One region of the Metabacillus elymi genome, then DNA from elsewhere that is predicted to be linked to it. Evidence: predicted binding sites of a transcription regulator. Region 1 holds the regulator's gene; each other region holds the start of a gene.
What was found. The regulator Rex, encoded in region 1, represses fermentation and respiration genes when NADH is low (regulators of the CRP and FNR family bind a similar motif). The targets are predictions, from matches to a motif close to TTGTGAAATATTTCACAA.
Positions count from the first base shown of each region.

Region 2: a site for Rex is predicted at 2,056-2,073, ahead of HUW50_RS07940 (AtpZ/AtpI family protein). Genes of this name have one in related genera too.
Region 3: a site for Rex is predicted at 2,490-2,507, ahead of ric (iron-sulfur cluster repair di-iron protein). Genes of this name have one in related genera too.

Region 1 covers NZ_CP055263.1:2,233,899-2,244,511, reverse strand. The annotation lists gene HUW50_RS10775 (DUF3231 family protein) at 187-1,209, opposite strand; gene groL (chaperonin GroEL) at 1,484-3,121, opposite strand; gene groES (co-chaperone GroES) at 3,179-3,463, opposite strand; gene HUW50_RS10760 (CPBP family intramembrane glutamic endopeptidase) at 3,795-4,529, shown strand; gene HUW50_RS10755 (YdiK family protein) at 4,526-4,729, shown strand; gene tatC (twin-arginine translocase subunit TatC) at 4,734-5,492, opposite strand; gene HUW50_RS10745 (twin-arginine translocase TatA/TatE family subunit) at 5,510-5,704, opposite strand; gene HUW50_RS10740 (redox-sensing transcriptional repressor Rex) at 5,728-6,372, opposite strand; gene moaC (cyclic pyranopterin monophosphate synthase MoaC) at 6,568-7,062, opposite strand; gene HUW50_RS10730 (ABC-F family ATP-binding cassette domain-containing protein) at 7,447-9,384, shown strand; gene tsaD (tRNA (adenosine(37)-N6)-threonylcarbamoyltransferase complex transferase subunit TsaD) at 9,990-10,613, opposite strand, start outside.
Region 2 covers NZ_CP055263.1:1,638,967-1,649,579, reverse strand. The annotation lists gene HUW50_RS07945 (S8 family serine peptidase) at 1-1,985, shown strand, start outside; gene HUW50_RS07940 (AtpZ/AtpI family protein) at 2,206-2,427, shown strand; gene HUW50_RS07935 (ATP synthase subunit I) at 2,435-2,803, shown strand; gene atpB (F0F1 ATP synthase subunit A) at 2,825-3,559, shown strand; gene atpE (F0F1 ATP synthase subunit C) at 3,636-3,848, shown strand; gene atpF (F0F1 ATP synthase subunit B) at 4,062-4,583, shown strand; gene HUW50_RS07915 (F0F1 ATP synthase subunit delta) at 4,580-5,125, shown strand; gene atpA (F0F1 ATP synthase subunit alpha) at 5,141-6,649, shown strand; gene atpG (ATP synthase F1 subunit gamma) at 6,747-7,604, shown strand; gene atpD (F0F1 ATP synthase subunit beta) at 7,787-9,205, shown strand; gene HUW50_RS07895 (F0F1 ATP synthase subunit epsilon) at 9,231-9,626, shown strand; gene HUW50_RS07890 (hypothetical protein) at 9,878-10,375, opposite strand.
Region 3 covers NZ_CP055263.1:5,365,145-5,375,757, forward strand. The annotation lists gene HUW50_RS24770 (YitT family protein) at 76-702, opposite strand; gene HUW50_RS24775 (8-amino-7-oxononanoate synthase) at 999-1,319, opposite strand; gene HUW50_RS24780 (HD-GYP domain-containing protein) at 1,336-2,235, opposite strand; gene ric (iron-sulfur cluster repair di-iron protein) at 2,554-3,255, shown strand; gene HUW50_RS24790 (nitrate/nitrite transporter) at 3,540-5,048, shown strand; gene HUW50_RS24795 (hypothetical protein) at 5,153-5,689, shown strand; gene HUW50_RS24800 (small multi-drug export protein) at 5,757-6,293, opposite strand; gene HUW50_RS24805 (lipoteichoic acid synthase) at 6,621-8,567, opposite strand; gene HUW50_RS24810 (hypothetical protein) at 8,910-9,158, opposite strand; gene HUW50_RS24815 (hypothetical protein) at 9,394-9,585, opposite strand; gene HUW50_RS24820 (QcrA and Rieske domain-containing protein) at 9,578-10,108, opposite strand; gene HUW50_RS24825 (4Fe-4S dicluster domain-containing protein) at 10,136-10,613, opposite strand, start outside.

The DNA.
Region 1 (10,613 bases):
ATCTTAAAAGAAATTTTCTTCAGATGATTGAATTTTTTAAAATTAACAGATACTTACCTCTCAGAGAGTTAATTTCACAAGCTGTTTTATAAAATTAAGCAAAAAAGCGATTAGCTTGTTTAAGCATGCTTCCATTAACGTTCTAAAATACCTAAATAGCCATGAAGCTTGCAAATTGGCTAATAGTTAAGTCCGATCATATGCTTTAGGAGGTGATTCCATCCACCCTTTATCAATTAAAATATTTGCACCATCATCAACAAACAATCCTATGTTTATGAGAGTTCTTCCATATAACATTGCTATATCTCTTCTTCCATTTACCGCTAGTGAATTTCCAAACGACCTTATTTTCATGGAGAACATGTCAACCTTATGAAATAACATTATTTTATCGGAAAAAGGTGGATATGTAGACGTTGTGACTAAATGGTCGATAAATGACGGTGATAATAGGTTTTCTTTATGAAGTTTTTCCATATACTGCTTAACTGCTTTATCAGTCATGTCTAAACCTCGTTTAAACAAAGCCTTTATCTTTTCATCCTTAACGATCTGATGAAATCCCAATAATAATGCCTTACTTGTTGTGTTATTTTCAATGTTATCATAAAGATGAGTAATTTCTAATGCATGTAATGGTCGGATATCACCAACAAAACCCTTTAAGTAATTCTGTTTTTGAATATAATCAGTTCCTTCAGGTGTTGGAATAATAGGAGGCTTTGAAATTAATTTCTTTTCAAATAAAACCTCATTTATCTGCCCCAAGAAGATAGTTGTAGATTGCATACAATAAACAAAAAATTCTCTTATATCTTCCCTCATTACTAATGGAATTGCTACGGCGTAAATACTAAGCCCTGCCTTAGCTGCATATTTCAAATAGTGTACATAAAATACATCTTCGTATAAACGTGGGGCACCTAGATTTACATCATCATTAGTGAATCCTACAGGTATTGGGAAATTACCTTTTTTAAAAAAACCTTCTATCCTCTGTATAAAATCCCTACTTAATGCTATACCATTTTCCAATAGCGTCTTAATATATTCATCATTGCAATGTTGAAGAAAATAATTTAGGATTTGAATAGACATGCTGTTTCCATTATAAGTAGCCCAAAGTTTACCCATTTCAACTGATGTTAAAGATTGAGATTCATCTAATTCTTTTGTGCTTAAATTAATGGGTTTTAAAATATCCATTGGATTTAAATCCATCAGTAATCCCCTTTCACGCATTTTTGTTTAGGATTACCGTTAAGATTTAATTTTATGTAAAGTGATATGTTACATTGAATATCTACGCTCATATGACCGCCAAAATGAAAAAAAGGCCTCCAACCAGTTGTAAACTGATGAAAGACCTTCTCTGATATGGTGATTTTCGAGAAAAAAGTGAGCATTTTTTGCCTACCTATGGGCAAAATTATAATTTTATTCTTAAAAATCCCTATATATCAAGGCTTTATGATGTTTTTTACATCATGCCGCCCATACCACCCATACCACCCATGCCACTCATATCAGGCATGCCGCCGCCACCTTCTTCAGGCTTGTCAGCGATAACAGCTTCAGTTGTTAAGAACATTGCTGCTACAGAAGCTGCGTTTTGTAACGCAGAACGAGTTACTTTAGTTGGGTCAACGATACCAGCTTCAAACATGTTTACCCACTGGCCGTTTGCAGCGTTGAAGCCAATTCCAACTTCTTCTTTCTTTAAGCGCTCAACAACAACAGACCCTTCAAGTCCTGCATTGTGTGCGATTTGACGAACTGGTTCTTCAAGTGCACGAAGAATGATGTTGATACCTGTTTGAGTATCGCCTTCTTCTTGAAGTGCAGCTACTTTGTTATATACATTTACTAGAGCAGTACCACCACCAGAAACGATACCTTCTTCTACTGCAGCACGAGTAGAGTTTAGAGCATCTTCGATACGTAGTTTACGCTCTTTTAATTCAGTTTCAGTTGCAGCACCAACTTTGATTACTGCTACACCGCCAGCTAGTTTAGCTAAACGTTCTTGTAATTTTTCCTTATCAAATTCAGAAGTAGTTTCTTCTAATTGAGCACGGATTTGGCTTACACGGCCTGCAATTTGTTCAGCTTCTCCAGCACCTTCAACGATTGTTGTATTTTCTTTTGAAACAACAATTTTAGATGCACGGCCTAATTGATCAATATTAGCAGATTTAAGATCTAAACCTAATTCTTCAGTGATAACTTCACCGCCAGTTAAGATCGCAATATCTTCAAGCATTGCTTTACGACGATCACCGAAGCCAGGTGCTTTTACTGCTACTGCATTGAATGTTCCGCGAAGTTTGTTAACTACTAGAGTAGCTAATGCTTCACCTTCTACATCTTCTGCAATTAATAATAGAGGCTTACCTTGTTGAACAACTTGCTCTAAAACAGGTAAGATTTCTTGAATGTTTGTGATTTTTTTATCAGTGATTAATACATATGGGTTTTCAAGAACTGCTTCCATTTTATCAGAATCAGTTACCATGTATGGAGATGCATAACCACGGTCAAACTGCATACCTTCTACTACTTCTAATTCAGTAGAGAAACCTTTAGATTCTTCAATTGTGATAACTCCGTCGTTACCAACGCGTTCCATTGCTTCTGCGATTAATTGACCTACTTCTTCATCAGCAGAAGAGATTGCAGCAACTTGTGCAATAGATTCTTTACCTTCGATTGGTTTAGAAATAGCTTGTAGCTCTTCTAAAGCAACAGCAACTGCTTTTTCAATTCCCTTACGAACAACCATTGGATTTGCTCCAGCAGTTACGTTCTTTAATCCTTCACGGATCATTGCTTGAGCTAAAACAGTTGCAGTTGTTGTACCGTCACCAGCAACATCGTTTGTTTTGCTAGCAACTTCAGCAACAAGCTTAGCACCCATGTTTTCGAAAGCATCTTCTAATTCGATTTCTTTCGCAATTGTAACACCATCATTTGTAATTAAAGGAGAACCGTATTTCTTTTCTAATACGACGTTACGTCCTTTAGGTCCTAATGTAACTTTAACAGCATCTGCCAATGCATCAACACCACGAAGCATTGAACGACGAGCATCTTCACTGAATTTAATATCTTTAGCCATTTTTACAAGACCTCCTCAAAGTTTTAAATGTTTTCTATGATATGTGTGCTGTTTCTATTAACCGATAACAGCTAAAATGTCGTTTTCACGTAAAATTAAGTATTCTGTACCTTCATATTTCACTTCAGTACCAGCATATTTTGAGAAGATAATACGATCGCCTTCTGCTACTTCAAGAGCTACTTTTTCTCCACTATCTAATACACGACCTGTACCAACAGCTACTACTTTACCTTCTTGTGGCTTCTCTTTCGCACTATCTGGAAGGACGATACCACTAGCAGTTTTTTCTTCTGATTCAACTAACTCGATAATAACGCGATCACCTAATGGCTTTAACAAGTGAAACAACCTCCTCAAATTCGTTAAAAAATGATTATTTTTCCTTTTTATTAGCACTCGTTGTCCTTGAGTGCTAACACAATTATTATATTATATAAGATCTCTTCTAATTTCAAGTCTGAAGTTAAAATTTTTTTGAAGAACTTGCCTAAAAGATTATGTCTAAATTGTAAATACAATAAACATCTTTTGATTAATTCACCATAGTTATCATACATATGATATTTGAAAGGTATGATACAATAGGGTTTGATTAATTTTGCCCATGTTCAATTCCGTGATCAGATGTTCTGTCAAATATCACATCATTAGTCAAATGAAGGAGGCCTCTATGAAAAAGCATTATTGGTTTATTTTATTAACATATATGCTCATGCAGCTTTCAGGGGTTGCTGGGATCAGATTATTTCATTATTTAGATATAGGAGCTACACAGGTTGAAAGATTTGCATATTGGACAATCTTTAGCTTTACCCTTGCGTTTATCATTATTCTCTTTTTATTAAGGAAAGAACGTAAGAATGAGAGTTTACTTCGCGGGGAACCTTCATCTGTTGGCGCTTCTGTCGGTTGGGCAATTGGCGGATTCTTATTAGCTATTTTCGCCCAGAGCCTTGCTGCAAACATCGAAATTAATCTATTTGGTGTAGAGCCTGGATCAGAAAACACAGAAATGATTGTTAGTGTCATCGAAGTAACACCATTAGTCATTATTGTTACTTCAATTATCGGACCGATATTAGAAGAGATCATTTTCCGAAAAATAATCTTTGGTGTGTTATATAAAAGGACGAACTTTATCATTGCTGGCCTTATCAGCTCACTTCTTTTTTCGCTTTTGCATGGTGAGCCTCAGCACCTTCTTTTATATGCGTCGATGGGTTTTACCTTTGCCTTTTTATATGTAAAAACAAAGCGGATCATAGTACCTATCTTTGCCCATGTGGCAATGAATACGATGGTAATCATAGTTCAAACTGTATTTCGTGAGGACATTGAAAAAATGATGAAGCAAGTTGAAGACATGCAGCAAGTGCAAGTTATTATTGGAGGCCTTTTAACATGAGAACAAACCCTATATCCATGGGATTCTTTTATTTAACGATGGGGTTGCTGTTTACGTATTTAGCAATTAACAGTGCTGAAAATGGAATTTTTTCTTTTCCGACAATCGTTTTAATTCTAATTGCAACCTTTGATATCGGAGTGGCAATTAGAATGTTTATCCTATCTAGTAAAATCAAAAAAATGAACAAAAAAAAATGAGACTTTATTCAGTCTCATTTTTTGCATTCTCTTCCTCGAACCTTAGCTTCTGAGCTTTCCTATATGTAATTCTGGATACCCAAATACTAATTTCATATAAAATAAACAACGGTATCGAAACCATTAAATGTGATGTTAATTCTGGTGGTGTAATAAGTGCCGCAATGACAAGTAGAACAAAGTAGGCATATTTTCGCACCTGAGATAAGAACATCGGCGTAACAATTCCTAATCTTGTAAGAAACATAATAACTACAGGTAACTGAAACAGCAGCCCAAACGGAACAGTTAGCTGCAATAAAAAAGTAAAATATTCATGAATTCCAATTACTTGATTAACTTCTAGATCATTCGAGATCCTTTCCATAAAATCAACCACAAATGGAAACAAGATAAAATATGAAAAGGAAACCCCGACAAAAAACAACCCTAGTGACATTGGGATATAACTTAAAGTAACGCGCCTTTCTTTCTCGTATAAGCCCGGACTAACGAACGACCATAGCTGATACAAAATAACAGGTGACGTTATGACAAATGCAATAAGAAACGCAAATTGCATGTAAACCATTAATGGATCTGTTAAATTAAACGAATTTAGTGTTAAATTCTTTGCTTCATCTGTTTGCTGTAAATAAACGATAATCGGTCTTGAAAGTAAAAAGCCAGCAATAATAGCTATGAAAAAGAAAACGACAACAATAACAAGTCGTTTTCTAAGCTCTGTTATATGTTCAATGACCGACATTTCATTATTTTTCATATCGGTTTCATCCTATCTTACTTGACTTCGTCCTTCTTTTCTATCTTTTTCACATCATCTTCTTCATCATCTGCTAAACCTTTTGTTGCATTTTTAAATTCACGTAATGAATTACCTACTGCTTTACCAAGATCAGGTAACTTTTTTGGTCCAAAAATAAGTAATGCAACAAATGCAATTAATAATAGGCTTCCGAATCCAAGTGTTGGCATCGAAATCCACCTCCCTGTCTTTATTATTTATCTTCATTAGGATAATGTTTTAAAAAATAAACTAACGACTGAAGCTCAACCGCTAAATCAATATGATGGATCCGTATTTCATCTGGAACATTTAATCTAGCCGGAGTAAAGTTTAAGATCCCTTTAATTCCTTTGACAATAAGTCTGTCAGTAATAGACTGAGCGACAGTTGCAGGTACTGTTAAAATTGCTACAGTTACATCCTCTGGAATAATTTCTTCGAGATGATCTAAATCATAGACAGGAACTCCACCAATTTCTGTTCCAATTTTCTTATTATCAACATCAAATGCAAGTGAAATAACAGTATTATTATTCTTGGTAAAATTATAATGTAAAAAAGCTGTCCCTAAATTACCGACACCTATTAAACATACCTTCGTTGTTTCATCTTGATCTAATGTTTTTCTAAAAAAGGATAACAAATAATTCACATTATAACCATACCCTTTTTTACCTAGCGCACCAAAATATGAGAAATCTCTCCGAATAGTGGCAGAATCTACCTTTACAGCATCACTTAGCTCGGCAGAAGAAACACGCTGCTTACCAGATGAGTGTAAATTTTTTAAAAACCGGTAATATAAAGGCAAACGCTTAGCGGTTGCCTGCGGAATTTTAGATTGTTCTATATTCACTCTTTATCCCTCACATTCATACAAAACGTGCTATGACGTACCAACGTCACCATCCAAAATGAAGGGAAGAACTGTGTATAACTACAAGCCCAACACCAATATGGCGGCGTGAACGGCGCAACATAATAAATATTTATTGCAAAGAACTAGTTGCTTTTAACTAAGATGTTTTATCAATCAACTATTTGTTATTCACTAGCTCATTATATCTTCCCTGATGAAATCTCCACTTTTGCCACCAGTTTTTTCTACTAGATAGGTTGGTCCGATAACCATCCCTTTATCCACAGCTTTACACATATCATAAACTGTAAGCGCTGAAATGCTTGCAGAGGTTAACGCTTCCATTTCGACACCTGTACTGCCTTTTGTTTTTACAGTTGAACTTATCAAAAGTATATATGTACTATCACTTTTTTCCCATTCAAACTCAATATCTACACCTTTAATTGGAATAGGATGACACATAGGGATGACATTTGATGTTTGTTTAGCTGCCATTATACCAGCAACCTGTGCAACAGATAATACATCACCTTTTCCAATTTCATGATTGGTGATCTTTTCATATACCTCTTTTGTCACTTGAATGCTTGTCTTTGCACGTGCTGTTCTAACTGTTATTTCTTTTGCAGAGATATCAACCATTTTCGCTCTGCCTTGCTCATTAAAATGGGTAAATTCTGACATATTCATATCTCCTTATACGTAGACTATACACTATTTTTTAAAATCTGTCTGTTTGTTATTGTGACAATTATATGGATAGACCAAAAGCGCAAGCGCCTTGAACAGCCCCGACAAGCATAAGATGATTTAGAATAGAAGGCGTTCTTTGCCTTCAATTCTAAATTAGCTTATGACCTCGAGGGGCTAGGCGCTGGAGCTGAATCTCGTGCGCTTATCCACAGTTTAAGAATTTTATAATTTCCTAAACGAGAACAAAAGCGCAAGCGCCTTGCTAAGAGACGTAGAAAAAGAACACTCCGTCCAACAATATAGATATCTATTGTATCTTTGTTGCCCATATGTCCCTATTAAGCTAAACTTAAAGCATTAGTAGAGGTGAAAACAATGATATTGTTACAAATAAATCAACTTAGTAAATATTTCGGCGCTGACCCTATTTTATCGAATATTAAGCTAGAAGTACAAACAAGAGACAAAGTTGCCATTGTGGGACGTAATGGGGCCGGAAAATCAACCCTTTTAAAAATAATTGCTGGAGTCATGTCACATGATTCTGGTGATATCATTAAACCAAAAGATGTATCAATCGGCTACTTAGCTCAAGATACGGGATTAGAATCTCAATTATCAATATGGGAAGAAATGAATTTAGTATTTAAAGAGCTTCAGTTAATGGAAAAGGAAATGAGACTTGTTGAGCAAAGAATGGCAACAGTTGACCCTGCCCATGAATCACTTAAATTTGAGAAACTCCTAAAAGAATATGACATCTTACAAGTGAAATTCAAAGAAAACGGTGGATATCAATATGAAGCTGATATTCGATCTATCCTTCATGGACTCGGATTTAGCGAGTTTGATCCAGGTACTAAAATATCTTCGTTGAGTGGTGGCCAAAAAACCCGCCTCGCACTAGGGAAATTACTATTAACAAGCCCTGACCTTTTAATATTAGATGAACCAACTAACCACTTAGATATTGAAACTTTGACATGGCTTGAACAATACTTGCAAAACTACCCTGGAGCGATTTTAATTGTTTCTCATGATAGATACTTTTTGGATAAAATTGTAACTCAAGTATACGAGATTAGTCGACATACGAGTACAAAATATCTCGGTAATTACAGCAGCTACTTACAGTATAAAGCAGAAAACTACGAAAAAGAGCTTAAAAGCTATGAAAGACAACAGGAAGAAGTAGCTAAGTTAAAAGACTTTATCCAACGTAACCTAGCCCGTGCTTCGACAACTAAGCTTGCACAAAGCAGAAGAAAAAAGTTAGAGAAAATGGATTTAATGAATAGGCCACTTGGTGACGAAAAATCAGCCAACTTTCAATTTGATATTGAAAGACAAAGTGGAAATGATGTCTTAAAGGCTAAAGACATCTCTGTTTCATATGACTCGGTTCATCCTGTCATTTCAAACATATCCTTTTCTATTTCACGTGGTGATAGTATCGCACTAGTTGGTCCAAATGGTATTGGTAAATCTACATTACTCAAATCTATTGTTCAGAAGCTTGACTCATTAACTGGCTCATTTGCCCTTGGCTCCCATGTGCAAATTGGCTATTACGATCAACAGCAGGCAGATTTAACATCTAATAAGCGTGTGCTGGACGAGCTTTGGGATGAATATCCACAGAAGACGGAAAAGGAAATTCGTACAGTTCTAGGAAACTTTCTATTTTCTGGTGACGATGTTTTAAAGTCTGTTTCAACTCTCAGTGGTGGAGAAAAGGCGAGACTTGCACTATCAAAACTAATGCTTCAAAACGCGAACTTTCTTATTCTAGATGAACCGACAAATCATCTTGACCTAGATAGTAAAGAAATTTTAGAAAACGCATTAATTGATTACCCTGGAACAATTTTATTTGTTTCACATGACCGCTATTTTATCAATAGAATCGCTACAAAAGTATTTGAACTCTCACCTAATCATTTGAGAGAGTACTTAGGAGACTATGATTATTTCCTAACTAAAAAGGAAGAACAATTAGAGCTAGAACGGTTAGAACAGGAGGCTGGGGGGAAATCAGCTTCTCAAAAGGTGATGACAGCACAGCCAGAAGGTAAACTTTCCTATCAACAAGAAAAAGAACAAAAAAAGCTTGAAAGACAGAAGCAACGAAGAATAGAAGAGATCGAGGCTGAGATAGGTCATATAGAGGAACAAATTGAAAAAAATGAAGCTCTTCTCTGTGATCCAAACATCTATCAAAATCATGAAGAAGTACAAAGAATTAACTCTGAGAATGAACTTCTTCAATCAAAGCTAGAAAATTTAATGAATGAATGGGAAGAGTTACACTAAGAAAAGCGGAAGCGGCTTGCTCAGCGACGAGAAACAAGAGCACTCCGTATGAGATAAAGGAAACACGAAGAGCGTTAGCGATTCGATGTTGACTTAGCGTATAAGGAGTGTGAAGTTCACTAGGCGCTAGGCGCTGGAGCTAGACACCAAAACTAAGTATAAAAGTTATACTTCTTTACTTTAAAAAAAAACAGCGAAGCAACTTCGCTGTTTTTTACTTTAAATGTGAGTTACATATATCTTTCGACATTTTTTTAACGCCTAGATAATAATAGAGAGATCAGTAAGGTTTTCTTTACTTTTATCCACACTATAATTCCTTTATTTCCAACATATCAACAGACTTATACACATTATCCACAAAAAATCTAAAAACTATCCTAGTTATACACAACCTAAACTATGCCGATATGACAGGATTTTTACTCGTTTTACACAATTCTACAAATATCGTGCATATTCTGTGGATAACTTTGTTCATAACTCTTATTTACATATAAAAAAGGTGACTCAATCATACCTTCAGCTCAATATATAGATCAATACAAGGTAAAAGATCTATATATAAGTAAACTAGGAAGGTTATGACCCAATTGAGCCACCTTTTAATATGATGTTAATTCAAGTCCAGGATTCGCATTTAGAGCTAAATCACTTCTAATGCCTTTATCATATAGAACGCTACCAATAGCCGCAATCATTGCTGCATTATCTGTGCAGAGGGACAAAGGTGGAATAATTAATTCTAACCCATCCCTTGAAGAAAACTCTTTTTCTAAAGCTGTACGCAAGCCTTTATTTGCTGCAACACCACCAGCTAGTAACAGTTGTTTTACAGGATATTTATCCACAGCTTGTGATGTTTTTGTCACGAGCACATCAATAACACTTGCTTGAAAACTAGCAGCAACATCTTTAGCTTCCAATATTATTCCCTTTTGCTTTGCATTGTGCAGCGTATTTATAACTGCTGATTTGAGTCCACTAAAGCTAAAATCAAATGATCCTGCACCTAACCAAGCTCTTGGCAAATCAATTGTTGGTTTTCCCTCATGTGCTAATCGGTCAATATGTGGACCACCAGGATAAGGGAGCCCTAAAGTTCTTGCAACCTTATCATATGCTTCCCCGGCTGCATCATCCAATGTTTCACCGATCACTTCAAAATTAGCATGTTCTTTCATATAAACAAGCTCAGTATGCCCACCTGATACCACTAAAGCTAATAA
Region 2 (10,613 bases), 590 kb from region 1:
CTCTCGAAATACTACAAACTATCCAGGAAGATAAGGCTGTGCTTCATTCAAGTCAAGTTGTTTCCTATGCACCACATATAAATGAAAGTGTTCCGTTTATTGGAGGAGAAGAAGTAAGGGGACTATTTGACAGGGATGATCATAGACTCACTGGAAAAGGTGTAAAAGTAGCGATAATTGATACAGGGGTCGATTATCATCATCCTGATCTGTATCGAAATTATCGAGGTGGCTATGATTTAATTGACGGTGATAAAGATCCAATGGAAACGATGGCAGCTAATGGAAGTGAAACAATTCATGGCACACATGTGGCTGGTATTATTGCGGCTAATGGTAAATTTAAAGGAATTGCTCCAGAGGCAGATATTATTGCATACAGAGCACTAGGCCCTGGTGGAATGGGAACATCTGATCAAGTGATAGCTGCAATTGAAAGAGCAATAAAAGATAAAGTAGATATAATAAATCTTTCATTAGGTAATAATGTAAACGGTCCTGATTGGCCAACAAGCTTGGCGCTTGATCATGCCGTTGAATCTGGAATTGTAGCCGTAACCTCTAGTGGGAATTCAGGACCAGGAGTATGGACGGTTGGTTCACCTGGTACTTCAGAAAAAGCAATTTCTGTAGGAGCGTCCTCACCGCCACTGCAAATGCCTTACTTAAAAATATCTGGTGAGAAAGAATTAATTCCTATGAATTCTTTACAAGGAGCAAAGCCTTGGGAGCTAAAAGGCTTAGATACGATTGTATTTGGTGGCCTTGGAGAAACGAAAGATTTAAACGAGACAATGCGAGGCAAAATCGTGTTAATAAAAAGAGGGGAATTGACCTTTACAGAAAAAGCTCGTAACGCAAAACAGCAAGGAGCAAAAGCGGTTATTATTTATAATAATATAACAGGGGGTTTTTCTGGGGCTCTAGAAATACCACTAGATATTCCCGTTGTATCGATCTCAAAAGAAGCTGGATTATTAATAAAAAAACAGCTCAAACTCAAGCAAAATTCAGGCATTCGTACAATATATAAGAAAGAAGAAGATGAACTAGCTGATTTTAGCTCAAGGGGACCAGTTACAAATACTTGGGCGATAAAACCAGATGTTGTTGCACCAGGAGTTGCCATAGATAGTACCGTTCCAGGTGGATATTTAGCCTTACAAGGAACAAGTATGTCAGCACCACATGTAGCGGGTGCCTGTGCGTTAATCAAACAAGCACATCCAGAATGGAGCCCCGAACAAATCAAGGCATCCTTAATGAATACAGCAACACCTTTGAAAAATGCTCAACATAAGAAGCTAATGCCGAATGAACAAGGAACAGGGAGAATTAATGTAAAAGCTGCGATTGAAACAGAGGTTTTAGTTTATCCAGGTACACTTACATTTGGACAATACTATACGGATCATTCCCGAACAAAAGGAGTAAGAAGTCTTACACTTGATAATCAATCAGATCGTAAACAAACTATTTATTTTAAATCACCAATCTACAAGCCGGGTATTCAATGGAATCTTCCTACTAAAGTAACTTTAAAACCAGGAGAAAAAAGACAAGTTACAATTAGTCTTGATATAACACCAAACCAAATTAATCCAGGAATCCATCAAGGGTGGATTCAAATCGAACAAGAAGAAAATATAATAGAACTTCCTTATATTTTTGTGATGGATGAACCAAATTATCCGCGAGTAATGGGATTTGAATTGGTATATGGTGATCAACCTGATATATATAAGTACCAAATGTATTTACCAGGTGGGGCCGATGAAATGGGAATTGCTTTATATGATCCAGATACAATGACCTTTGCTGGATTTTTAGACTGGAATAGAAATGTACCTAGAGGAGTTTTTAAAAAAGAGATAAAAAAAGAAACGCTAAAAGAATTAAAAGATGGTATTTACAAAGCAATCATTTTTGCAAAGAAAAGTGGAAAAGAAGACCAAATTGAGGTAGATGTTTTACTAGGTGAATAATTCATTACACTTAACAATGTCAAGGGGGAGATGGGTTGAAATGTGAACGATTTGTGATGTTTCAAATAGTTTGTGAATATTTTAACTTTAAACAGATTGACATCACATATATGCTATTGTATGCTAAACGAGGGTATAATGATAAGGTTTACAATGTCAATAAAAAACCCAGCTTTTAACCTCTAAATCCGTTATAAATCTAGTAGCGAGGATTTATAAAATGCGTCAAAAACAACGCCATCCGCTCCATGCGATGGGCCTCATGTCAGCAATCCTTTCCCAATTAGTAGGTTCAGTCTTGATTGGTATTTTTGGAGGAAAATGGATTGACAATTACTTTAAAATAGAACCGCTTTTTTTGATCGTCGGCCTTCTGCTTGGACTAGCTTTTGGAGTTTACGCCATGCTTAGATTGATCCACTACTATTCTTTAGGAGAATAAACATTTCATGTTTGATATGCATCTGATGTTTCGCAGATATCGAAAGTACATATTTTATCTACTAGCCCTCTATGTAATTGGGTGGGGTTTTACGGAATATCAGTCTGTTTTTCTAGGGTTAATCCTAGGAACTTGCATTACTCTGTATAATTTGTGGATCATGGTGAGAAAACATAATCAGTTTGATCGCGCCATTGAAGAAGGAAGAAAAGCGGGATCGTTAGGAACAACATCGCGAATGGCAGCAGCTGGTGTTGCAGTCTTCTTTGCTATTAAGTTTCCTGACTATTTCGATCTAGTTAGTATCATTATTGGATTAATGACGATGTATATCGTTATTATGATAGATTATGCAATTCAACATTCACGCGCTTAGCTGGGAAGAGAGGTGAATCAATTGGGTCACGAAGCTCCTGTGGTACATTTTTTAGGACTATATTTTAATTTATCAAACGTATTAATGATTACGATATCTAGTATCATCGTTTTCTTAATCGCACTTGCGGCTACACGCAGATTAGCAATGAAGCCAACAGGTATGCAGAATTTTGTTGAATGGGTTGTCGACTTTGTAAAAGGTATTATAGGCAGCACGATGGATTGGCAGACGGGTGGACGTTTTTTAACGTTAGGTATGACATTATTAATGTATGTATTTGTATCAAATATGTTAGGTCTACCATTTGCAATAGTTGTTGACCATGAATTATGGTGGAAATCTCCAACTGCTGATCCTGCAATTACATTAACTCTAGCAATTCTTGTCGTAGCATTATCACATTACTACGGTATTAAAATGAAGGGTGTATCTGAGTACGGTAAGGATTTCTTCAAGCCGATGCCTTTCATGTTCCCACTTAAGATTATTGAAGAATTTGCGAACACATTAACGCTTGGTCTTCGTCTTTACGGGAATATTTACGCAGGTGAAATTTTATTAGGCTTGCTTGTTAGCCTTGGAACAAGCGGATATGTAGAAAGTTTTGGAAGTGGAATTATCGGCACACTTGCCGCAGCAATTCCAATGTTAGCATGGCAAGGGTTTAGTATCTTTGTGGGTGCAATCCAAGCATTTATTTTCACTATGTTAACGATGGTTTATTTGGCACACAAAGTGAGTCATGACCATTAATCAATATATGTTCATACTTATTGAACTAAAACAAAAGAAATACTACTTTTCATACATTTAAAGGAGGAAATTAACAATGGGTTTATTAGCAGCTGCAATTGCAATTGGTTTAGCGGCACTAGGTGCTGGTATTGGTAACGGTCTTATCGTATCTCGTACAGTAGAGGGGATTGCACGTCAACCAGAAGCTAAAGGTGCATTACAAACAACAATGTTTATCGGGGTAGCATTAGTTGAGGCGATTCCAATCATCGCGGTAGTTATCGCATTTATCGTTATGGGTCAATAATTCGATAAGTAAAAAGTATTAATATGGCGAAGATCATTCAAAGCGAACCTTCGCCTTTCCTTTATGCACAGATACGTAAACTTTTGATTAACAGTAATAGTTTACCTTTTAAACTTTATACAGAATAGAAGGGTTTCTTAGGAACGAGTAGTTCATCGGAAGCCGAACACTATCAACCCATCATGGAACTCTTGAAGGGAGTGAAACCGAGCTATGTTAACGTTTGATTTAGCGTTAGGTGCGTCTACTGGCGGCCTTAACACAGGTGATATCGTATTTCAGCTTGTAATGTTCTTAATCCTACTTGCACTTTTAGGTAAATTTGCATTTGGACCAGTTATGAACATAATGAAGCAACGTGAAGAGCATATTGCTAATGAAATTAATAGTTCTGAAGAAAGAAATATTGAAGCACAAAAGCTAGTTGAAGAGCAACGTGATCTATTAAAACAAGCACGTGTGGAAGCTCAAGCTCTAGTGGAAAATGCGAAAAAGCTTGGTGAGCAACAAAAGGAAGATATCATCCAAGCAGCTCGTTCTGAAGCTGGCCGTCTTAAAGATGCAGCACTACAGGAAATCGAGAAAGAGAAAGAGCAAGCAGTTGCAGCATTACGCGAGCAGGTTGCATCTTTATCCGTATTAATTGCTTCTAAAGTAATTGAAAAAGAGTTGAATGAACAAGAGCAAGAGAAATTGATCAACGACTACATCAATGAGGTAGGCGAAGGTCGATGAGCAAAGGGATCGTTGCGAAACGTTATGCAGTAGCTCTTTTTCAACTTGCAAAGGAACAAAACATAATCGATCAAATCGAAAATGAATTGCTCGTTGTAAAACAAGTATTTACAGCGAATAAAGAACTAATAGATGTCCTTAACCATCCTAAAGTTACAAATGAAACGAAAAAGTCAATTGTAAAGGAATCATTTGCAAGCCTTTCAAAACAGGTAGTAAATACACTTTACATTTTAATTGACCGACATCGTTCAGATATTGTAGCAGATGTTGTCAATTATTTCGTGCAACAAGCAAATGAAGCGCGTGGTACAGAGGATGCAACTGTATACTCTGTTCGAGCACTTACAGATCTTGAATTAACGTCAATTTCTACTTCTTTTGCTAAGAAAATTGGCAAAACTTCACTTCGTTTACAAAACGTTGTTGATAAGAACCTAATAGGTGGCGTAAAGCTACGTATTGGCAATCGTATTTATGATGGCAGTATAAGCGGTAAGCTTGAACGAATAGAACGACAATTAGTCGCAAATAGATTGTAGATAGGGGTGAAACTCATGAGCATCAAAGCTGAAGAAATTAGCGCGCTGATAAAGGCGCAAATTGAGAACTATCAGTCTGATATAAAAGTTAGCGATGTTGGTACTGTAATCCAAGTTGGGGACGGTATCGCTCGTGCTCATGGCCTCGACAATGTCATGGCTGGAGAGCTAGTAGAATTCGCAAATGGCGTTATGGGTATGGCTCAGAACCTTGAGGAAAATAACGTTGGTATTATTATTTTAGGACCTTTCACAGATATTCGTGAAGGTGACGAAGTTCGTCGAACAGGACGCATCATGGAGGTTCCTGTAGGTGAAGCTTTAATCGGTCGTGTCGTTAACTCATTAGGACAACCTGTTGATGGATTAGGTCCGATTGAAACAACAAAAACTAGACCAATTGAAAGTCCAGCACCTGGCGTTATGGACCGTAAATCTGTTCATGAACCACTTCAAACTGGTATTAAAGCAATTGACGCATTAGTACCAATTGGGCGTGGACAACGTGAGTTAATCATCGGTGACCGTCAAACTGGTAAAACTTCTGTAGCAATCGATACAATCTTGAATCAAAAAGATCAAGATATGGTTTGTATCTATGTTGCAATTGGTCAAAAAGAATCAACTGTACGTGGTGTTGTTGAAACATTGCGTAAGCATGGTGCATTAGATTACACAATCGTTGTAACTGCATCTGCATCACAACCTGCTCCAATGTTATTCTTAGCACCTTATGCTGGGGTAACAATGGGTGAGGAATTCATGTATAACGGCAAGCATGTTCTTGTTGTATATGATGACCTTACGAAGCAAGCTTCGGCATACCGTGAGCTTTCATTACTACTTCGTCGTCCTCCAGGTCGTGAAGCATACCCTGGTGACGTTTTCTACTTGCATTCTCGTTTACTCGAGCGTGCTGCAAAATTAAGTGATGCAAAAGGTGCAGGTTCATTAACTGCATTACCATTCATTGAGACACAAGCAGGTGACGTTTCGGCTTATATTCCAACAAACGTTATCTCAATCACTGACGGACAAATCTTCCTTCAGTCTGACCTCTTCTTCTCTGGCGTACGTCCAGCGATTAACGCAGGTTTATCTGTATCTCGTGTTGGTGGTTCAGCACAAATTAAAGCGATGAAGAAGGTAGCTGGTACATTACGTCTAGATCTAGCTTCATATCGTGAACTTGAATCATTTGCTCAATTCGGATCTGACCTTGATAAAGCAACACAAGCTAAATTAAACCGTGGTGCGCGTACTGTTGAAGTACTAAAACAAGGATTAAATAAACCATTAGCAGTTGAAAAACAAGTTGTCATTCTTTATACCTTGACTAAAGGATTCTTGGATGATATTCCTGTATCAGATATCACTCGCTTTGAAGATGAGTTCAATGCATATTTAGATCAAAATAACAAAGCACTTCTTGAAGAAATTCGTACAACAGGCGGACTTCCAAAAGACGAAGATATACAAGCAGCAATTCAAGGCTTCAAAAAGACGTTTGCTGTTTCTGAATAATTATATAAGAATTTTGCTGCGGTGAAGGCTCTCTGAGCTTTCACTTAGCACGTTATAATCAAATTTGCTGATTTTTAAATAAAGGTGGTGAGAACCTTTGGCATCATTACGCGACATAAAATCCAGAATTACTTCAACAAAAAAGACAAGTCAGATTACAAAAGCAATGGAAATGGTTGCTACTGCAAAGCTTAAACGTGCAGAAAATAATGCGAAGGCATTTGTACCTTATATGAATAAAATTCAAGAGGTTGTTGCAAGTATAGCAAATGGTAGTACTGATGTAAGTCATCCAATGCTAGAAAGCCGTCCTGTTAAGCGTACTGCATATTTAGTCATTACTTCTGATCGTGGTTTAAAAGGGGCTTTTAACAGTAGTGTAATCCGTGCTGTTTTCCAAGCAACTCAAAAGCGACATAAGTCGAATGATGAATTTGTAATAATCGCACTTGGTAAAATGGGTCGTGACTTCTTTAACAAGCGTGGAATGAACGTTATTTCTGAAATCACTGGTATTAGTGATGAAACATCTTTTGCAAGCATAAAGGATATTGCAAGTAATGCAGTAAACATGTATGCAGATGGAACATTTGATGAGTTGTATATGTATTACAATCATTTTGTTAGTCCAATTCAACAAGATGTTACGGAGAAAAAACTTCTTCCACTAACTGATATTGCTTCAAGTAGTAAATTAACATCTTATGAGTTTGAACCAAACCAAGAAGAAATTTTAGAAGTGTTGTTACCACAATATGCTGAAAGTCTCATCTATGGAGCATTACTTGATAGTAAAGCTTCTGAGCATGCAGCACAGATGACAGCAATGAAAAATGCAACTGACAATGCAAAAGAGCTAATTAATGGTCTTACATTGACATATAACCGTGCACGTCAAGCTGCGATTACACAAGAAATCACAGAAATCGTTGGCGGCGCTGCGGCACTTGAATAGATTAACTAATTCGTTATAGAAAGTAAATTTCGTAATTTGCTTGGTGTCTAGCTTCAGCGCCTAGACCTTCGAGCATAAGCCAATCAGGAAATGAAGGCAAAGAACGCCTTTTTTTCCTGCTCGTCTTATACTTGTCAGGCCTAAGCAAGGCGCTTACGCATTTCGTGATAGGAGGGAAAACGATGAATAAAGGACGCATTACGCAAATTTTGGGTCCGGTTGTTGACGTAAAGTTCGAAAGTGGTCAACTTCCAGACATTTATAATGCCCTTACAATTAAAACCGAAGCGAATGATAATGAAGTCGCTATCGATCTTACTTTAGAAGTTGCCCTACATTTAGGTGACGATACAGTACGTACTGTTGCGATGTCTTCTACAGATGGACTTGTTCGTGGAGTAGATGTTACTGATACAGGTGCACCAATTTCTGTACCTGTTGGTGATGTAACTCTAGGTCGTGTATTTAACGTATTAGGTGATAATATCGACTTAGATGAGCCAATTCCTGCAGAGTCTCGTCGTGATCCAATCCATAGACAAGCTCCTAAATTCGATCAACTTTCAACTGAGGTTGAAATTTTAGAAACAGGAATTAAAGTTGTAGACTTACTTGCACCATATATTAAAGGTGGTAAGATCGGTCTATTCGGTGGTGCCGGAGTAGGTAAAACCGTATTAATCCAGGAGTTAATTAACAACATCGCACAGGAGCACGGTGGTATTTCTGTATTCGCTGGTGTTGGTGAGCGTACTCGTGAAGGTAATGACCTTTACCATGAGATGACTGACTCTGGAGTTATTAAGAAAACAGCAATGGTATTCGGACAAATGAATGAGCCACCTGGAGCACGTATGCGTGTTGCTTTAACAGGTCTTACAATGGCTGAATATTTCCGTGATGATCAAGGACAGGACGTTCTTTTCTTCATGGATAACATTTTCCGATTCACACAAGCAGGTTCAGAGGTTTCTGCCCTTCTTGGACGTATGCCATCTGCCGTTGGTTACCAACCAACATTAGCAACTGAGATGGGTCAATTACAAGAGCGTATCACATCTACTAACGTAGGTTCTGTTACATCTATCCAAGCAATTTACGTTCCAGCCGATGACTACACGGATCCGGCTCCTGCAACGACATTTGCTCACTTAGATGCAACAACTAACTTAGAGCGTAAATTATCTGAAATGGGTATTTACCCTGCGGTGGATCCTCTTGCTTCGACTTCACGTGCTTTATCACCTGAAATCGTTGGAGATGAGCATTACTCTGTTGCTAGACAAGTACAACAAACATTACAACGTTATAGAGAGCTTCAAGATATCATCGCGATTTTAGGTATGGATGAGCTTTCTGATGAAGATAAGCAAACTGTTGCTCGTGCTCGTCGCATTCAATTCTTCTTATCTCAAAACTTCCACGTTGCAGAACAATTTACTGGACAAGCTGGTTCATATGTTCCTGTTAAAGAAACTGTTCGTGGTTTCAAAGAGATTCTTGAAGGTAAGTATGATCACCTTCCAGAAGATGCGTTCCGTTTAGTAGGACGTATTGAAGAAGTTATCGAAAGTGCAAAACAAATGGGTGTAGAAGCCTAATTTTGGGACCTAGGAGGGTATGAGTATGAAGACAGTATTAGTCAATGTCGTTACTCCCGATGGCCCAGTTTACGATGCAGACGTAGAAATGGTGAGCGTAAAAGCTCATAGTGGTGAGCTTGGTATCTTACCAGGTCATATTCCTATGGTTGCTCCATTGGAAATTGGAGCAGTTCGTCTAAAGCAAGGGAGTGGCACTGAACTCGTTGCTGTTAGTGGTGGCTTTATTGAAGTACGACCTGACAAAGTTACGATTTTAGCTCAAACAGCTGAAAAATCAGAGTCGATTGATGTAACTCGTGCCCAAGCAGCTAAAAAACGTGCTGAAGAGCGTCTAAATCAAAAAACAGATGAAATCGATTTTAAACGTGCTGAATTAGCACTTCGACGTGCAATCAACCGTTTAGATGTAACGAAATAAATAATGAAAAGGATGGTCATAGAGTTTTGCTCTACGACCATCCTTTTTTATTAGATAATGTTATTAATAAAATTGCACACGGCTTCAAATAGGTAAAGTGCACATTTTGATAAGCAATCTATTACTTATCTGTGATGATCAAGGTACATACACATATTTGTAATTGGGATATGTCCAACACATTATTCAGATATGAGCAGGCCTCTCTAAATACGTCAGAAATCGATTTTAGAGTTCTGCCTCATCTCTACTTACTTACAGTGCTTATTCATCCTTAAGAATCGCTTGTAGAACGTCTGACCACTAGCATCCTTATTTGATAAATAATGGTGAGGGAATAAATTCTGAAAGTGTAAATGATATCGACCATAGCGAATACCCATTGTGTATTTATGATCAACATGAGAATATTCCTCCACAAACCATTCCGCTTTATCACTATTTTTTTGGATTACTATTTCACACAAATAAACACTAGTCAATTGCTCAAACTCTTCGATGCTTATTTGAAAGTCATAGAATCTATTCTTTTGAAAAAAATGAAAGTATAATTCCTCAAGGTAGATTAGGCTTTTTGGTGAATAATCAAGGGAAAGGTTAACTTCTCTACATATTTCTACTAAAAGCAAAAGCTGTTCCTTCCGTTGCTGATAATAGTGTGTTTGAGCAGCGTAAAGGTTATCAAAAAATGGTAATTGATCTGCATACTCGAAAAACACATCTCGTGGACTATCAAATATTGGCTCCATTTTCTCATCCTTTCTATTTGCGTGTCCTTGATTAGGAAGCAATAATGTTATACCCGCAAAGTATAACATAGAATGTTGGCCAATAATTCTGTAACAATTTATTCATAATTAAGGAATTTATTGGAGGTCAGACCATAGTAGAATTGAGTAGTAACAAAATGTAGTTTAAAGCATGAACTGTAAATTATAACCTAAATACATTAAATTTTTGTTAAAGCTAAAAATCAATCATGTAACA
Region 3 (10,613 bases), 2.6 Mb from region 1:
ACCTATACATTAGATGAGAAGCTATAAAAAAACTACCCTAAAATGTTTCCAATCTAGAGTAGTGATCATTATATATTATGAATGTAAACTTTTACCTACCAATTGAGCTTCTTGATCTCGTTCCATTTCTTTTATTGGAGATTTTTTATAACGTCCAATAATACTACTAGCTATAAATATGCATGAAATTGATAATATTGCCTTAAACCAACCTACCAATGCTAAAGCAAATAAAATGATTAGAGAGTCGCATACGAATAGAACAATTCCTCGATTAATGCTAAATTTCTTATCAATATACAACCCTAATATGTGTATTCCACCAAGTGAAGAACCATTATTTAGAACAAATGTAACACCAAAGCCGATCAGCAGGCCAGAAATAATAGATGCGATAACAATATTAATTTCAAACGCTGGGATAACTAGATCGAACCACTCTCGTATAAATGAAATCCCAGTTATTGATAAAAGACTAGAGATTGTAAACCATTTGCCTAATTCTTGAATGGAAATAATGAAAAACGGTAAATTTACGATAAAGAATAGAACACCCCATGGTACATTCGTTACATATGTTAGAATTGTAGCAATACCCGCTGTTCCCCCAAATGTTAGCAAGCTATCTGATAATAGTTTAATTCCAAGTGATGTAATGATAAGTCCAATTAGCACGAAAATAAGCTTTTTTAAAAGATTCATAGAGAACACCCCGTTCCTGTTGTCAATTCTTAACTTATCTCATCGAATGACATTGGTCAATAAGCTGGGAAGTATTCGGAATCTTAGGTTTATTTTGAAATAATCATCTATTTTAATTCCTGAGTGGCTTATGACCCCAAGGATCTAGGAAGCTGGATGACAAAGTGTTAACCAGAGTACATGCATTTAATAATTTTCAAAACAAAAAAAGACTAATTCCACTTTTATCATAATCGATCACATCGTGATACTCCTAATGATTAGCGAGAAATTAATCTTTTAAAAGAATACTACTATTAAAACATCGGTACCGGTGGGTCAATTCCTAGAACTGGTTGCCCATTAATTGTTAACCAAATATAATAGTGATCGATTTCAGTATCTAAACGATTTTCAATTGTTTTGATCGCATTTTCTTGAATATCAAAACTCATCGTAGCTGTTTGATCACCAAGCGGAATTCCTTTTAATCCTAGTAAATCAGCAATATATCTAGCATCCTCGTAAGATACCTCAATATATTTATCATGCTCAGATAGATATGCTGCATTTGCCGGTGTTACTGTTATAAGAACAACAAATAATAAAGCAGCAAGTAAAAGTATGAACTTTTTCATTTTTATTTTCTTCCTCCTAAAGTTTGTGCTTCACATCATTAAACACATCGACAATGATTGGATTATACATCGTTCCACGACAACGGTTAATTTCTAAAATGGCTTCTTCCTTTGATCTTCCCTTTTGATAAGAACGATCAGTTGTCATGGCATCATATGAATCTACAACAGATATAATAGAAGCCTCTACCTCAATCTCATCTTTAGCTAACCCAAATGGGTAGCCTTTCCCGTCGTAACGTTCATGGTGTTGTTCGACAACAAGACCAGCGCTCATTAATAATGGTAGCTTTGTCTCCTCTAGAACTTGTCTCCCATAGGAGGTATGCATTTTCATTATTTCCCATTCTTCTTGAGTGAGTTTTTCAGGCTTTAGTAAAATGTCTAAAGGAATTTTAACTTTACCAATATCATGAAAGAAGGAGGCCATATTTAGGCGTAAAAGCTGTTTTGAATTTAATCCCATTGCTTCGCCAACTAGCATCGATAGTTTACTAATTCTAGCACAATGGTCCCCAGTATAACCATCCTTTTTTTCGATCGATATTGCCAAGTTCATTAAATCTCTAGAAATTTGACTGTAACGATGAAATACAGGTTGCGAGGAAACGTACAAAAATTCGGTTGTCCCTATTGATTGAAAAACATAATGTTCCTTTACAGGACTTCTATAAAATGAATCTCCAGTTTTATAGATCTCATATCCACCATTTGTGCTCAGTTTTAGTTCTCCTGAAACCACAATTAAATACTCGAGTGCTTCCCAACCTTCTTCAGGTTCTAAAGCCCATCTAGTATTTGGTTCGAGCTTATGATGGATAATCTCAGTCTGATCAGCTGAAGCGATAAGTGAAATGGTTAAACCTTTCATTTGAACTGTTTCTATAAAATGATTCTTATTTCCTATCCCCTTCATATGAACCTCTCTTCTCTAATAGAATTCAGATGTCTTCACTAATTATAGTAGATGCTTGTACAATCGCATAGATTGTTTTGAGAAAATGAATATAATACCATATAGTTCTTGTTAAAAAATGGTTCTAATAAGAATTTATTGGATATTCAATAATTCCTTTTACCTAATTTTATAATAGGTATATAGTTATGGTTAGAGTTGATATTTTTGTCGAGTTACGAATTTAAACAAATAACAAGAAATCCTTCATATTATTGTGATTTGAATCACATTCTTCTGATTCTCAATCATGTATTCTTCAAATAGGAGGTGCAATTTATGAATAATCAAAAATTTGATCGCACTACAAGTATAGGTGAAATAGTTGCAGCGTTCCCTCAATCCAGTGACTTTTTCAAAAAATATAAAATAGATTTTTGTTGCGGAGGAACACGTTCTCTTGAACAGGCAATTTCTGAAAGGAAATTAAAAGAGGAAGAATTTTTAGAAGAACTAGAGCAATTTTATCTAAAGAACATCCGCTCAGTTGCTGAAACCGATTGGAGAACAGTTCAATCAGAAGAACTTGTTAATCATATCATTTCTATACATCATCAATATGCCGCATCAGAAGTAAAACAAATGACGCCATATGTAAATAAAGTTGCTCTTGTTCACGGTGATAAGCATCCACATCTTAAAACGGTATTAACACTTTTTAATGAGTTAAAAAGTGAAATTGATGAGCACTTTAAAAAAGAAGAAACAGTTGCATTCCCAGAAATAATAAAACACGAAAAAAATAAAACAGAGCAGTCTCTAAAAGAACTAACTCCTATCATCCAGTCTTTAGTTGCTGAACATGATCAAGCTGGGAAGATTTTAAAAAAAATTCGTGAAATCACTCATGATTATTTATTGCCTTCTGATGCATGTGGCACATATCGGTTGGTTTATAATCGTCTTGAAATGTTAGAGGATGATATGTTTCAACACATCCACCTTGAAAATAATATCCTTTTTCCAAGGTATATGTGTTAATTAATTTACAATTTTAACAGAAATGACTAACTACCCTGATCAGCAAGATTAGGGTAGTTTTGCTATTTGCAATGACTTATATCCCCGCGGAAAGCTAGCATCTCTCACTATAATCAACCACGCCGTAATACTTGTTATAAGCAATCAAAGTTTGCGAAAGAAGTCTAAAATAAATTCATCGCTGTGATATTTTTCACAAACAGAAAAGAATCCATTTGCTATTATACTTCTATATCACGTAAATAGCTAAAAAATGAATGACATGTTCGAAAGGAGAACTAATAATGAAGAGTCAAAAACATCAATTACCTCTTCAGACGTTAAGTTTAACAGCGGGTTTTATGGTTTGGGTATTAATTTCTTCCTTAATGCCAAATATTAAACAAGATATCGACTTAACAGATCAAGAAATTGCACTGGTAACAGCGATTCCAGTTATACTAGGTTCCTTATTGCGTATTCCAATAGGATATTACACAAATCGTTTTGGTGCACGAATCACTTTTACAATCAGTTTTCTCATTTTGCTTTTTCCAGTCTTTTATCTTAGCTATGCGAACTCATTAATAGATTTAATTATCGGTGGGTTGTTAGTAGGAGTTGGTGGAGCAACATTCTCAATTGGGGTAACATCTCTTCCTAAATACTACAAGAAAGAAAAACATGGTTTAATTAATGGTATTTATGGTGCAGGTAATATTGGAACTGCAATAACTGCTTTCTTAGCACCAGTCATGGCAAATACTTTTGGATGGGGAAATACAGTACGGTTTTATTTAGTGCTTTTATTCGTATTTGCCTTATTCAATTTCATCCTCGGTGACAGAAAAGAACACAAAGTTAATCTCCCTATCATGAAACAAATTAAAGAGGTTTATCGGAATCAAACGTTATGGTTTTTATGTCTATTTTATTTCATTACATTTGGTGCATTTGTTGCTTTTACGATTTATTTACCAAATTTCCTTGTGAATCATTTCGGTCTTGATCCTGTTGGAGCTGGCATGCGTACAGCCGGATTTATTGCTTTAGCAACAGTGTTACGACCTGTTGGTGGATGGTTAGCTGACAAATTTAACACGTACTTCATCTTAATGCTTGTTTTTGCAGGTCTTACCTTTTCTGGTGTCCTATTATCCTTCTCCCCTACTATCGAACTTTACACAGTTGGAGTTTTAACAGTAGCATTTTGTGCAGGTATAGGTAATGGAACTATTTTTAAGCTAGTACCGCAATATTTCACTAAGCAAGCTGGAATTGTAAATGGAATTGTTGCTGCAATGGGTGGTCTTGGGGGCTTTTTTCCACCACTTGTCTTAACTGCAGTCTTTAATTTTACTGGTCACTATGCCATAGGCTTTATGGCTTTATCTGAATTTGCTCTACTTAGTTTTGTAATTGTCGTCTGGATGTACTTTCAAGAAAAACTTAGCATTGAAAATAAAATCATTGAAAATACAGCCTTAGGATTGATGATTACAAATCCTAATGGTGTGATTCAAAAAGTAAATCCAGCATTTACAAAGGTAACTGGCTTTACTTTAGCAGAGGCCGTTGGAAAAAAACCAAATCTATTACAATCAGGACAACATAGCAAATCATTTTATAAGGATCTATGGGATAAGGTGAAAAAGAATGGTTACTGGCAAGGTGAGATTTGGAACAAACGTAAAAATGGTGAAATTTACCCTGAGTGGTTAACAATAAGTCAAGTAAGCAATGATGCTGGCGAAGTAAAATATTATATTGGACAATTTAGTGATATTTCTGAAGAAAAACGAATGAATATATAGATTCCTAAAAGATGAGAAAAGCTGAGTAAAATCATCAGCTTTTTCACTTGTATTCATATCAAAATCTGTAAATCAACTTTTTAGTGTTTAAGGAGTATAAGCATATGTTATCTGCAACTTTATTTTTCTCACCTTCAAAAAATGTAGGATCTACGCTTAAGGAATTAGGATTTCTATTCGTGAAAAATGAATATAATTATTATCTTAAAGATAAAAAGCTCATTGAAGCAACAATTGATTCTTCCAATTGTTCATTGAAATTACTGTTTTCTTCTGGATTAAATCTTGAAGAATACACCATGATCCATACAATTATCCTTTGTATAATGAAAAAGATGAATGCAAAAATTGATGACAATGATAGTTTACTTGGCTACACAAGTAATGGTGAAGGTGCTCATATTGTTTCTAACTGGCAGAATTGGTATGGTTTTTTACAAGACGCGAAACTCTCCTCATTAGAAGGAAAAAAAGTTCGTGTGATGGATGAAAATGATAAAGAACTTGCCTCAGGTATGTTCGTAGGATATAAAGCCGATGAGCTTACATCCTCAATTATTGAATGTACGTTAATCACTCTTTTTGGTGAGAGAACATATAAAGGAAATAAACTATCAATCCAACCAACAAATGAGTGGTAAAGCAAATAAACTTCATTAAAAATAGCTTCTATGTATAAATCAAAATCTTGTACATAGAAGCTATTTTTCATTGAAATATTCGGACAAGAAATCCGTTCTGTTCTACATCTGGAGCAAAAAAAGTCACACCTGAACTAGCAGCAATAGTTGATACAACTGTCCATATTACTAAACTAGTAATCATCCAGCCTGTTACTAAACTTCTTTTCGATCCAAAGCACATAGCCATAAAAGCAGAAATATGAGAACCTACAAGAAGTGGACCGAATATTGTTAACCCTGGTAAACCATATTTGTCAAAAAGAGACCTTGCTCGTTTTTGCTTTTTGGAATCCTTTTCAGATAGTGCCTCATCAATACCCTGGGCCTCTCCTCCTTCGACCTCTCTCAAACCTACTCGCTTCTGTTTTCTTGCTTTCATCCACCCTTTGACTTTATCAACAAAGACGACCAAAAGCAGGATTGTTACTAGATTCCCTAAAAATCCTAGTATTGCTACAGGTACTGGTGATAATCCACCAATAATCGCCAACGGAACTACAGTAACTAGCTCAAACAATGGTATTGCCGCTAACAGAAATACCAAAAAATAAGATATAAACATTTTTAAATCCCTCTTTACATTTTAATTTTCACTTTTAATTCATACTGTATTACTATAAATCTCTGACAAAGGCTAATATAATACCTCTCATACTATTACATACGAACAAAATAGTAAAAAGTTTCAAATAAAAACATGTATTTTTATCTAAATGCTTAATATACGTTAAAACTTTATTAATTAAAAGTTCAATCACTATACTGAAAAGAAATGACGGTCTTACTTATTATATAAAATAAAAGTCGTACAAAAAAAAGCTGTTAAGAGATTTAATCTCCTAACAGCTAATTGTTCGTTCGTCTATTGAACCTTGTGTAGTTGAAATAATTATTTAACTTCTGATTCAGTTTCTGATTCATTATGATTTGTATAATCATATTTTGATGGGTCAACTGGTTCAAAACCTTCAGGTGTATAAAAGCGTAATAAATCTTGGTTTACAATTTTATCTGACATCTGAAGTTTTAATTGAGTAATTTGTTCGTACTGTTTTATTGCATCGGTTTCCTCAACTGGTTCTCCAGTATTTGTATCATAATATTTCCCATTCAAAGCAGTCACCTTATCAGTAATAAAGTCTCCATTACGGAATGGCACTACTGTCTGATGGTCTTTAGAGAAAAGATCTGTCCCTACTTGTACATATCCTTTTGTTTCAATACCAAGTAAATGCATGAGTGTTGGCATTAAATCAATCTGTCCACCATACTGATGCATTGCCCCCCCATCTTCACCTGGAATATGGATAAATAGTGGGACCCTTTGTAATTGAGCATTTTCAAAATCGCCTACTTCTTTGCCTAATACTTTAGACATAGCAGTATTATGATTTTCAGATATCCCGTAATGATCTCCATACATAACAATCATTGAGTTCTCATACAATCCAGATTCTTTAAGATAAGTAAAGAATTCTTTTATAGCTTCGTCTAAATATCGAGCTGTTTGAAAATAATTATCTACTGAACTATCGCCTGTTGTATGCTTCTCAATCGTTGCTTCATCTTGATCCAATGGGTATGGGAAATGATTACTTACTGTAATAAATTTTGTATAAAAAGGTTGACTTAAGGATTCTAGCATTGGCATAGATTGTTTAAAAAACGGCTTATCTTTCATCCCATAATTTAAAATATCTTCGTCTTTTGCATTATAATAACTTAAATCAAAAAACTTATCATAACCTAATGATTTATAGATCTCATTTCTGTTCCAAAAGGATTTCGTATTACCATGGAATACTGCAGATGTATAACCATTTTGACCTAAAATAGCTGGAGCTGCTTGGTAAGTATTCTGACCTTTTGTTGAAAAGGCTGCTCCTTGCGGTAATCCAAATAATGAGTTTTCAAGCATAAATTCTGCATCAGCTGTTTTCCCTTGTCCAGTCTGATGGAAAAAGTTATCAAAGTAGAAAGTACTTGAATCCTTTGTTAACGAATTAAGGAATGGTGTAACTTCCTGACCATTCAATTTATAGTTAATGATAAAATTTTGTACTGATTCTAAATGAACATAAATTACATTTTTTCCTTTTGCAATACCAAAGTAATCAGGATTTGGTTCAGCATAAATCGCATTTGTATAATTCGTAACCTCTGTAATATCATCTGTATCTGCCATTGCTCGTTGTGTTGAAGCTCTTGTACTTTGAATCGCATCATAGATTGTAAAGTTATACATACCTAAATATTTAACAATATAGTTACGGTCAAACGTTCTTGTTAATAACTGTGGACGATCTGTTTCTGCTAAACTTAGGTTTACTGCGAAAAAAGCAATAGCAGTTGCAAAAACCATAACTAACGAACGAGTTTTAACTTTAATAGATGTTGGTTTTACTAACTTAGTCAAAACTAATACTAATAAAATAATTGTATCTAAGAAATACAAAACATCATAAGGTTTTAATAATGCTTCAATACTTTGACCTAAGTCACCTGCATTACCTGTTTGTGTAAGTGTTGGAAGTGTAATGAAATCTGAGAAAAATCGATAATATACAATATTTGCATATAACAAGAATGATAGAAGAAAATCTATTACTATCATCCAAATAAAAGATTTTTTCCCTTTAAAAAATAAAGCAAGTCCCAAAAATAAAATAACTGAGCTAGCAGGGTTTAGGAATAAAAGAAATTCTTGCATCACATTATCAATACCTAAACTAAACTCTACTCGGTAAGCAGCATAGGTTTTGACCCATAAAAAAACTACTGCAAGAACAAAAAAATTAATATGGTTATTCAGTAAAGAACGTAATTTTGTTTTCATTGTTGCCACCTCTTAATTTAAAATAGCATTAGTTTATATCAAAATTCAAAAAAATATTTTGATTAACAGTACTAAATACTAACGTATTTTTTTATATATTGTCAATCTCCCAAATTTGGACAATCTTTATTAACGTATTGTGTACTCTAGGTTACAACATAATTATTAACAAATTATGAACAGTTTTCTCAATTCAGTTGTTTAATAAAATAAATACATTTAGATTGTCATATTTACATAGATATTTCTCACTATTGTATTATATTCAATACAAAATGACCTATTCACCAAGTGAATGGCCATTTAAATGAATGATCGTTTTCAAAAAGGAAAACTTTAGGTTCATTTCTGATTTTTCATTTGATTCAATTCATCTACAAGTTGACTTGTGCGTTTAGCGTTACCTTGTGCAAAATTTTGTAAGCGGTCCTTTAACTCTTCATTGTTATGAATTCTTTCTGCAGTCATGATATACTGCCTCATTAACTCATTTTCTATTTTGTAAGATGCCTCAAGTACATCAATTAATAGATCGTCTGTTAACATGTCTTCACGATCATGGTCACGATCGTAATCTTTGTTATGGTTCATTTATGCATCCTCCTAATCCATACTAATTTCATTATGTTCATAAGATCATCTTGGAATACATAATTACTGACTTATCTTAGTTTTAAAAAAGGCTTTCCCGAAATTATTGTGGTTTCTAATGACATAGATCTATTATACAGATTTTAATTTTATCATCTTTTTAAGAAGATGCCCATCTATGAAAAAAGACAAAAAGAAAGGCATGTAAACACTTTACACACCTTCCGTTTTAAAACTATTTGTACTCTTGTTTATTCCATTGTATAAAAGTAATAAGACAGATGATAGTGGAAATAATTGCTATACTACTAAATGTCCAAACATGTTTATATTCCTCACCAAAATAAGATTCAATTGTCATTTGCAGCATGATGACATTTACAAGTAACGTGGAAAAAATGATAATCCAGTAGAATTTATTACCCATGACGTATCTGTCTCCCTACCGCATAAATTGTACCTGCCTCAACTTCTAATTCAATTAGTGGTAATTCTCTTTGAGGTGGACCAGCTAAAGGATGACCATTGTCTACACTAAAAAATCCTCTATGACAGGGGCAGAGTAACACTGACTCTTCCTTTTCGTAAAAAACTGGACATTGCAGGTGAGTACATTTATTATTATATGCTTTTAACTTTCCTTCTTTTGTATGAACTAATATAGCAGGTTCATCATCTGTAGGATAATTGAAATTAATGGCACTGTCTTTTGGTATATCAGCTAGTTTTGCGATTTCAACACGATTTGAGTGATCTTTATTATTTGAGAAAGCTAAACCAGAAAAAGGCAAAGTAGCAATTCCAAGTGTAATGGAAGCTCCAACAGCAGATTTCAAAAATGCGCGGCGATTAAATTTTAAATCATCAGCACGATTTAGATTGTCTATTAAATGAATCATATCACTCTTAGTTTCTTTTTCATTTCGTTTTCGCTTATTATCATTTGCCATTTTCGCTACTCCCTCTCGATTCTAATTTTAATCTGTATATACACCGAAAAATTCAGGTACATAGTCCCACTTATTTCCCTCTTGGGGCTTTTTCCCTTCAACTAAGTTCATTTGAGAACGTTTCCGGCGTAATTGCTGCATTTCATCAAAATCAATAAATCGAATAGCATCACTCGGACAAACGGAAGCACACATTGGCGCAATATCATGCTTTGAACGGTCATAGCACATGTCGCATTTATACATTTTATTCTCTTCAAAATCAAACTTAGGTATCCCGAATGGACAGCCAAATGTACAGTTACGACAGCCAATACACTTTTCCTCCATAGCAGATAAAACAACGCCTTCATCCGTAATTTGAATGGCATTTGCTGGGCATACACGAGCACACGCTGGGTCTTTACATTGCATGCAAAGCATTGGATATGTTTGGCGGCTTTCTGTAAAGTCAACATATTCCACATAGTTTCGTTCTTTTGCATCATGATCTCCACATTCACGA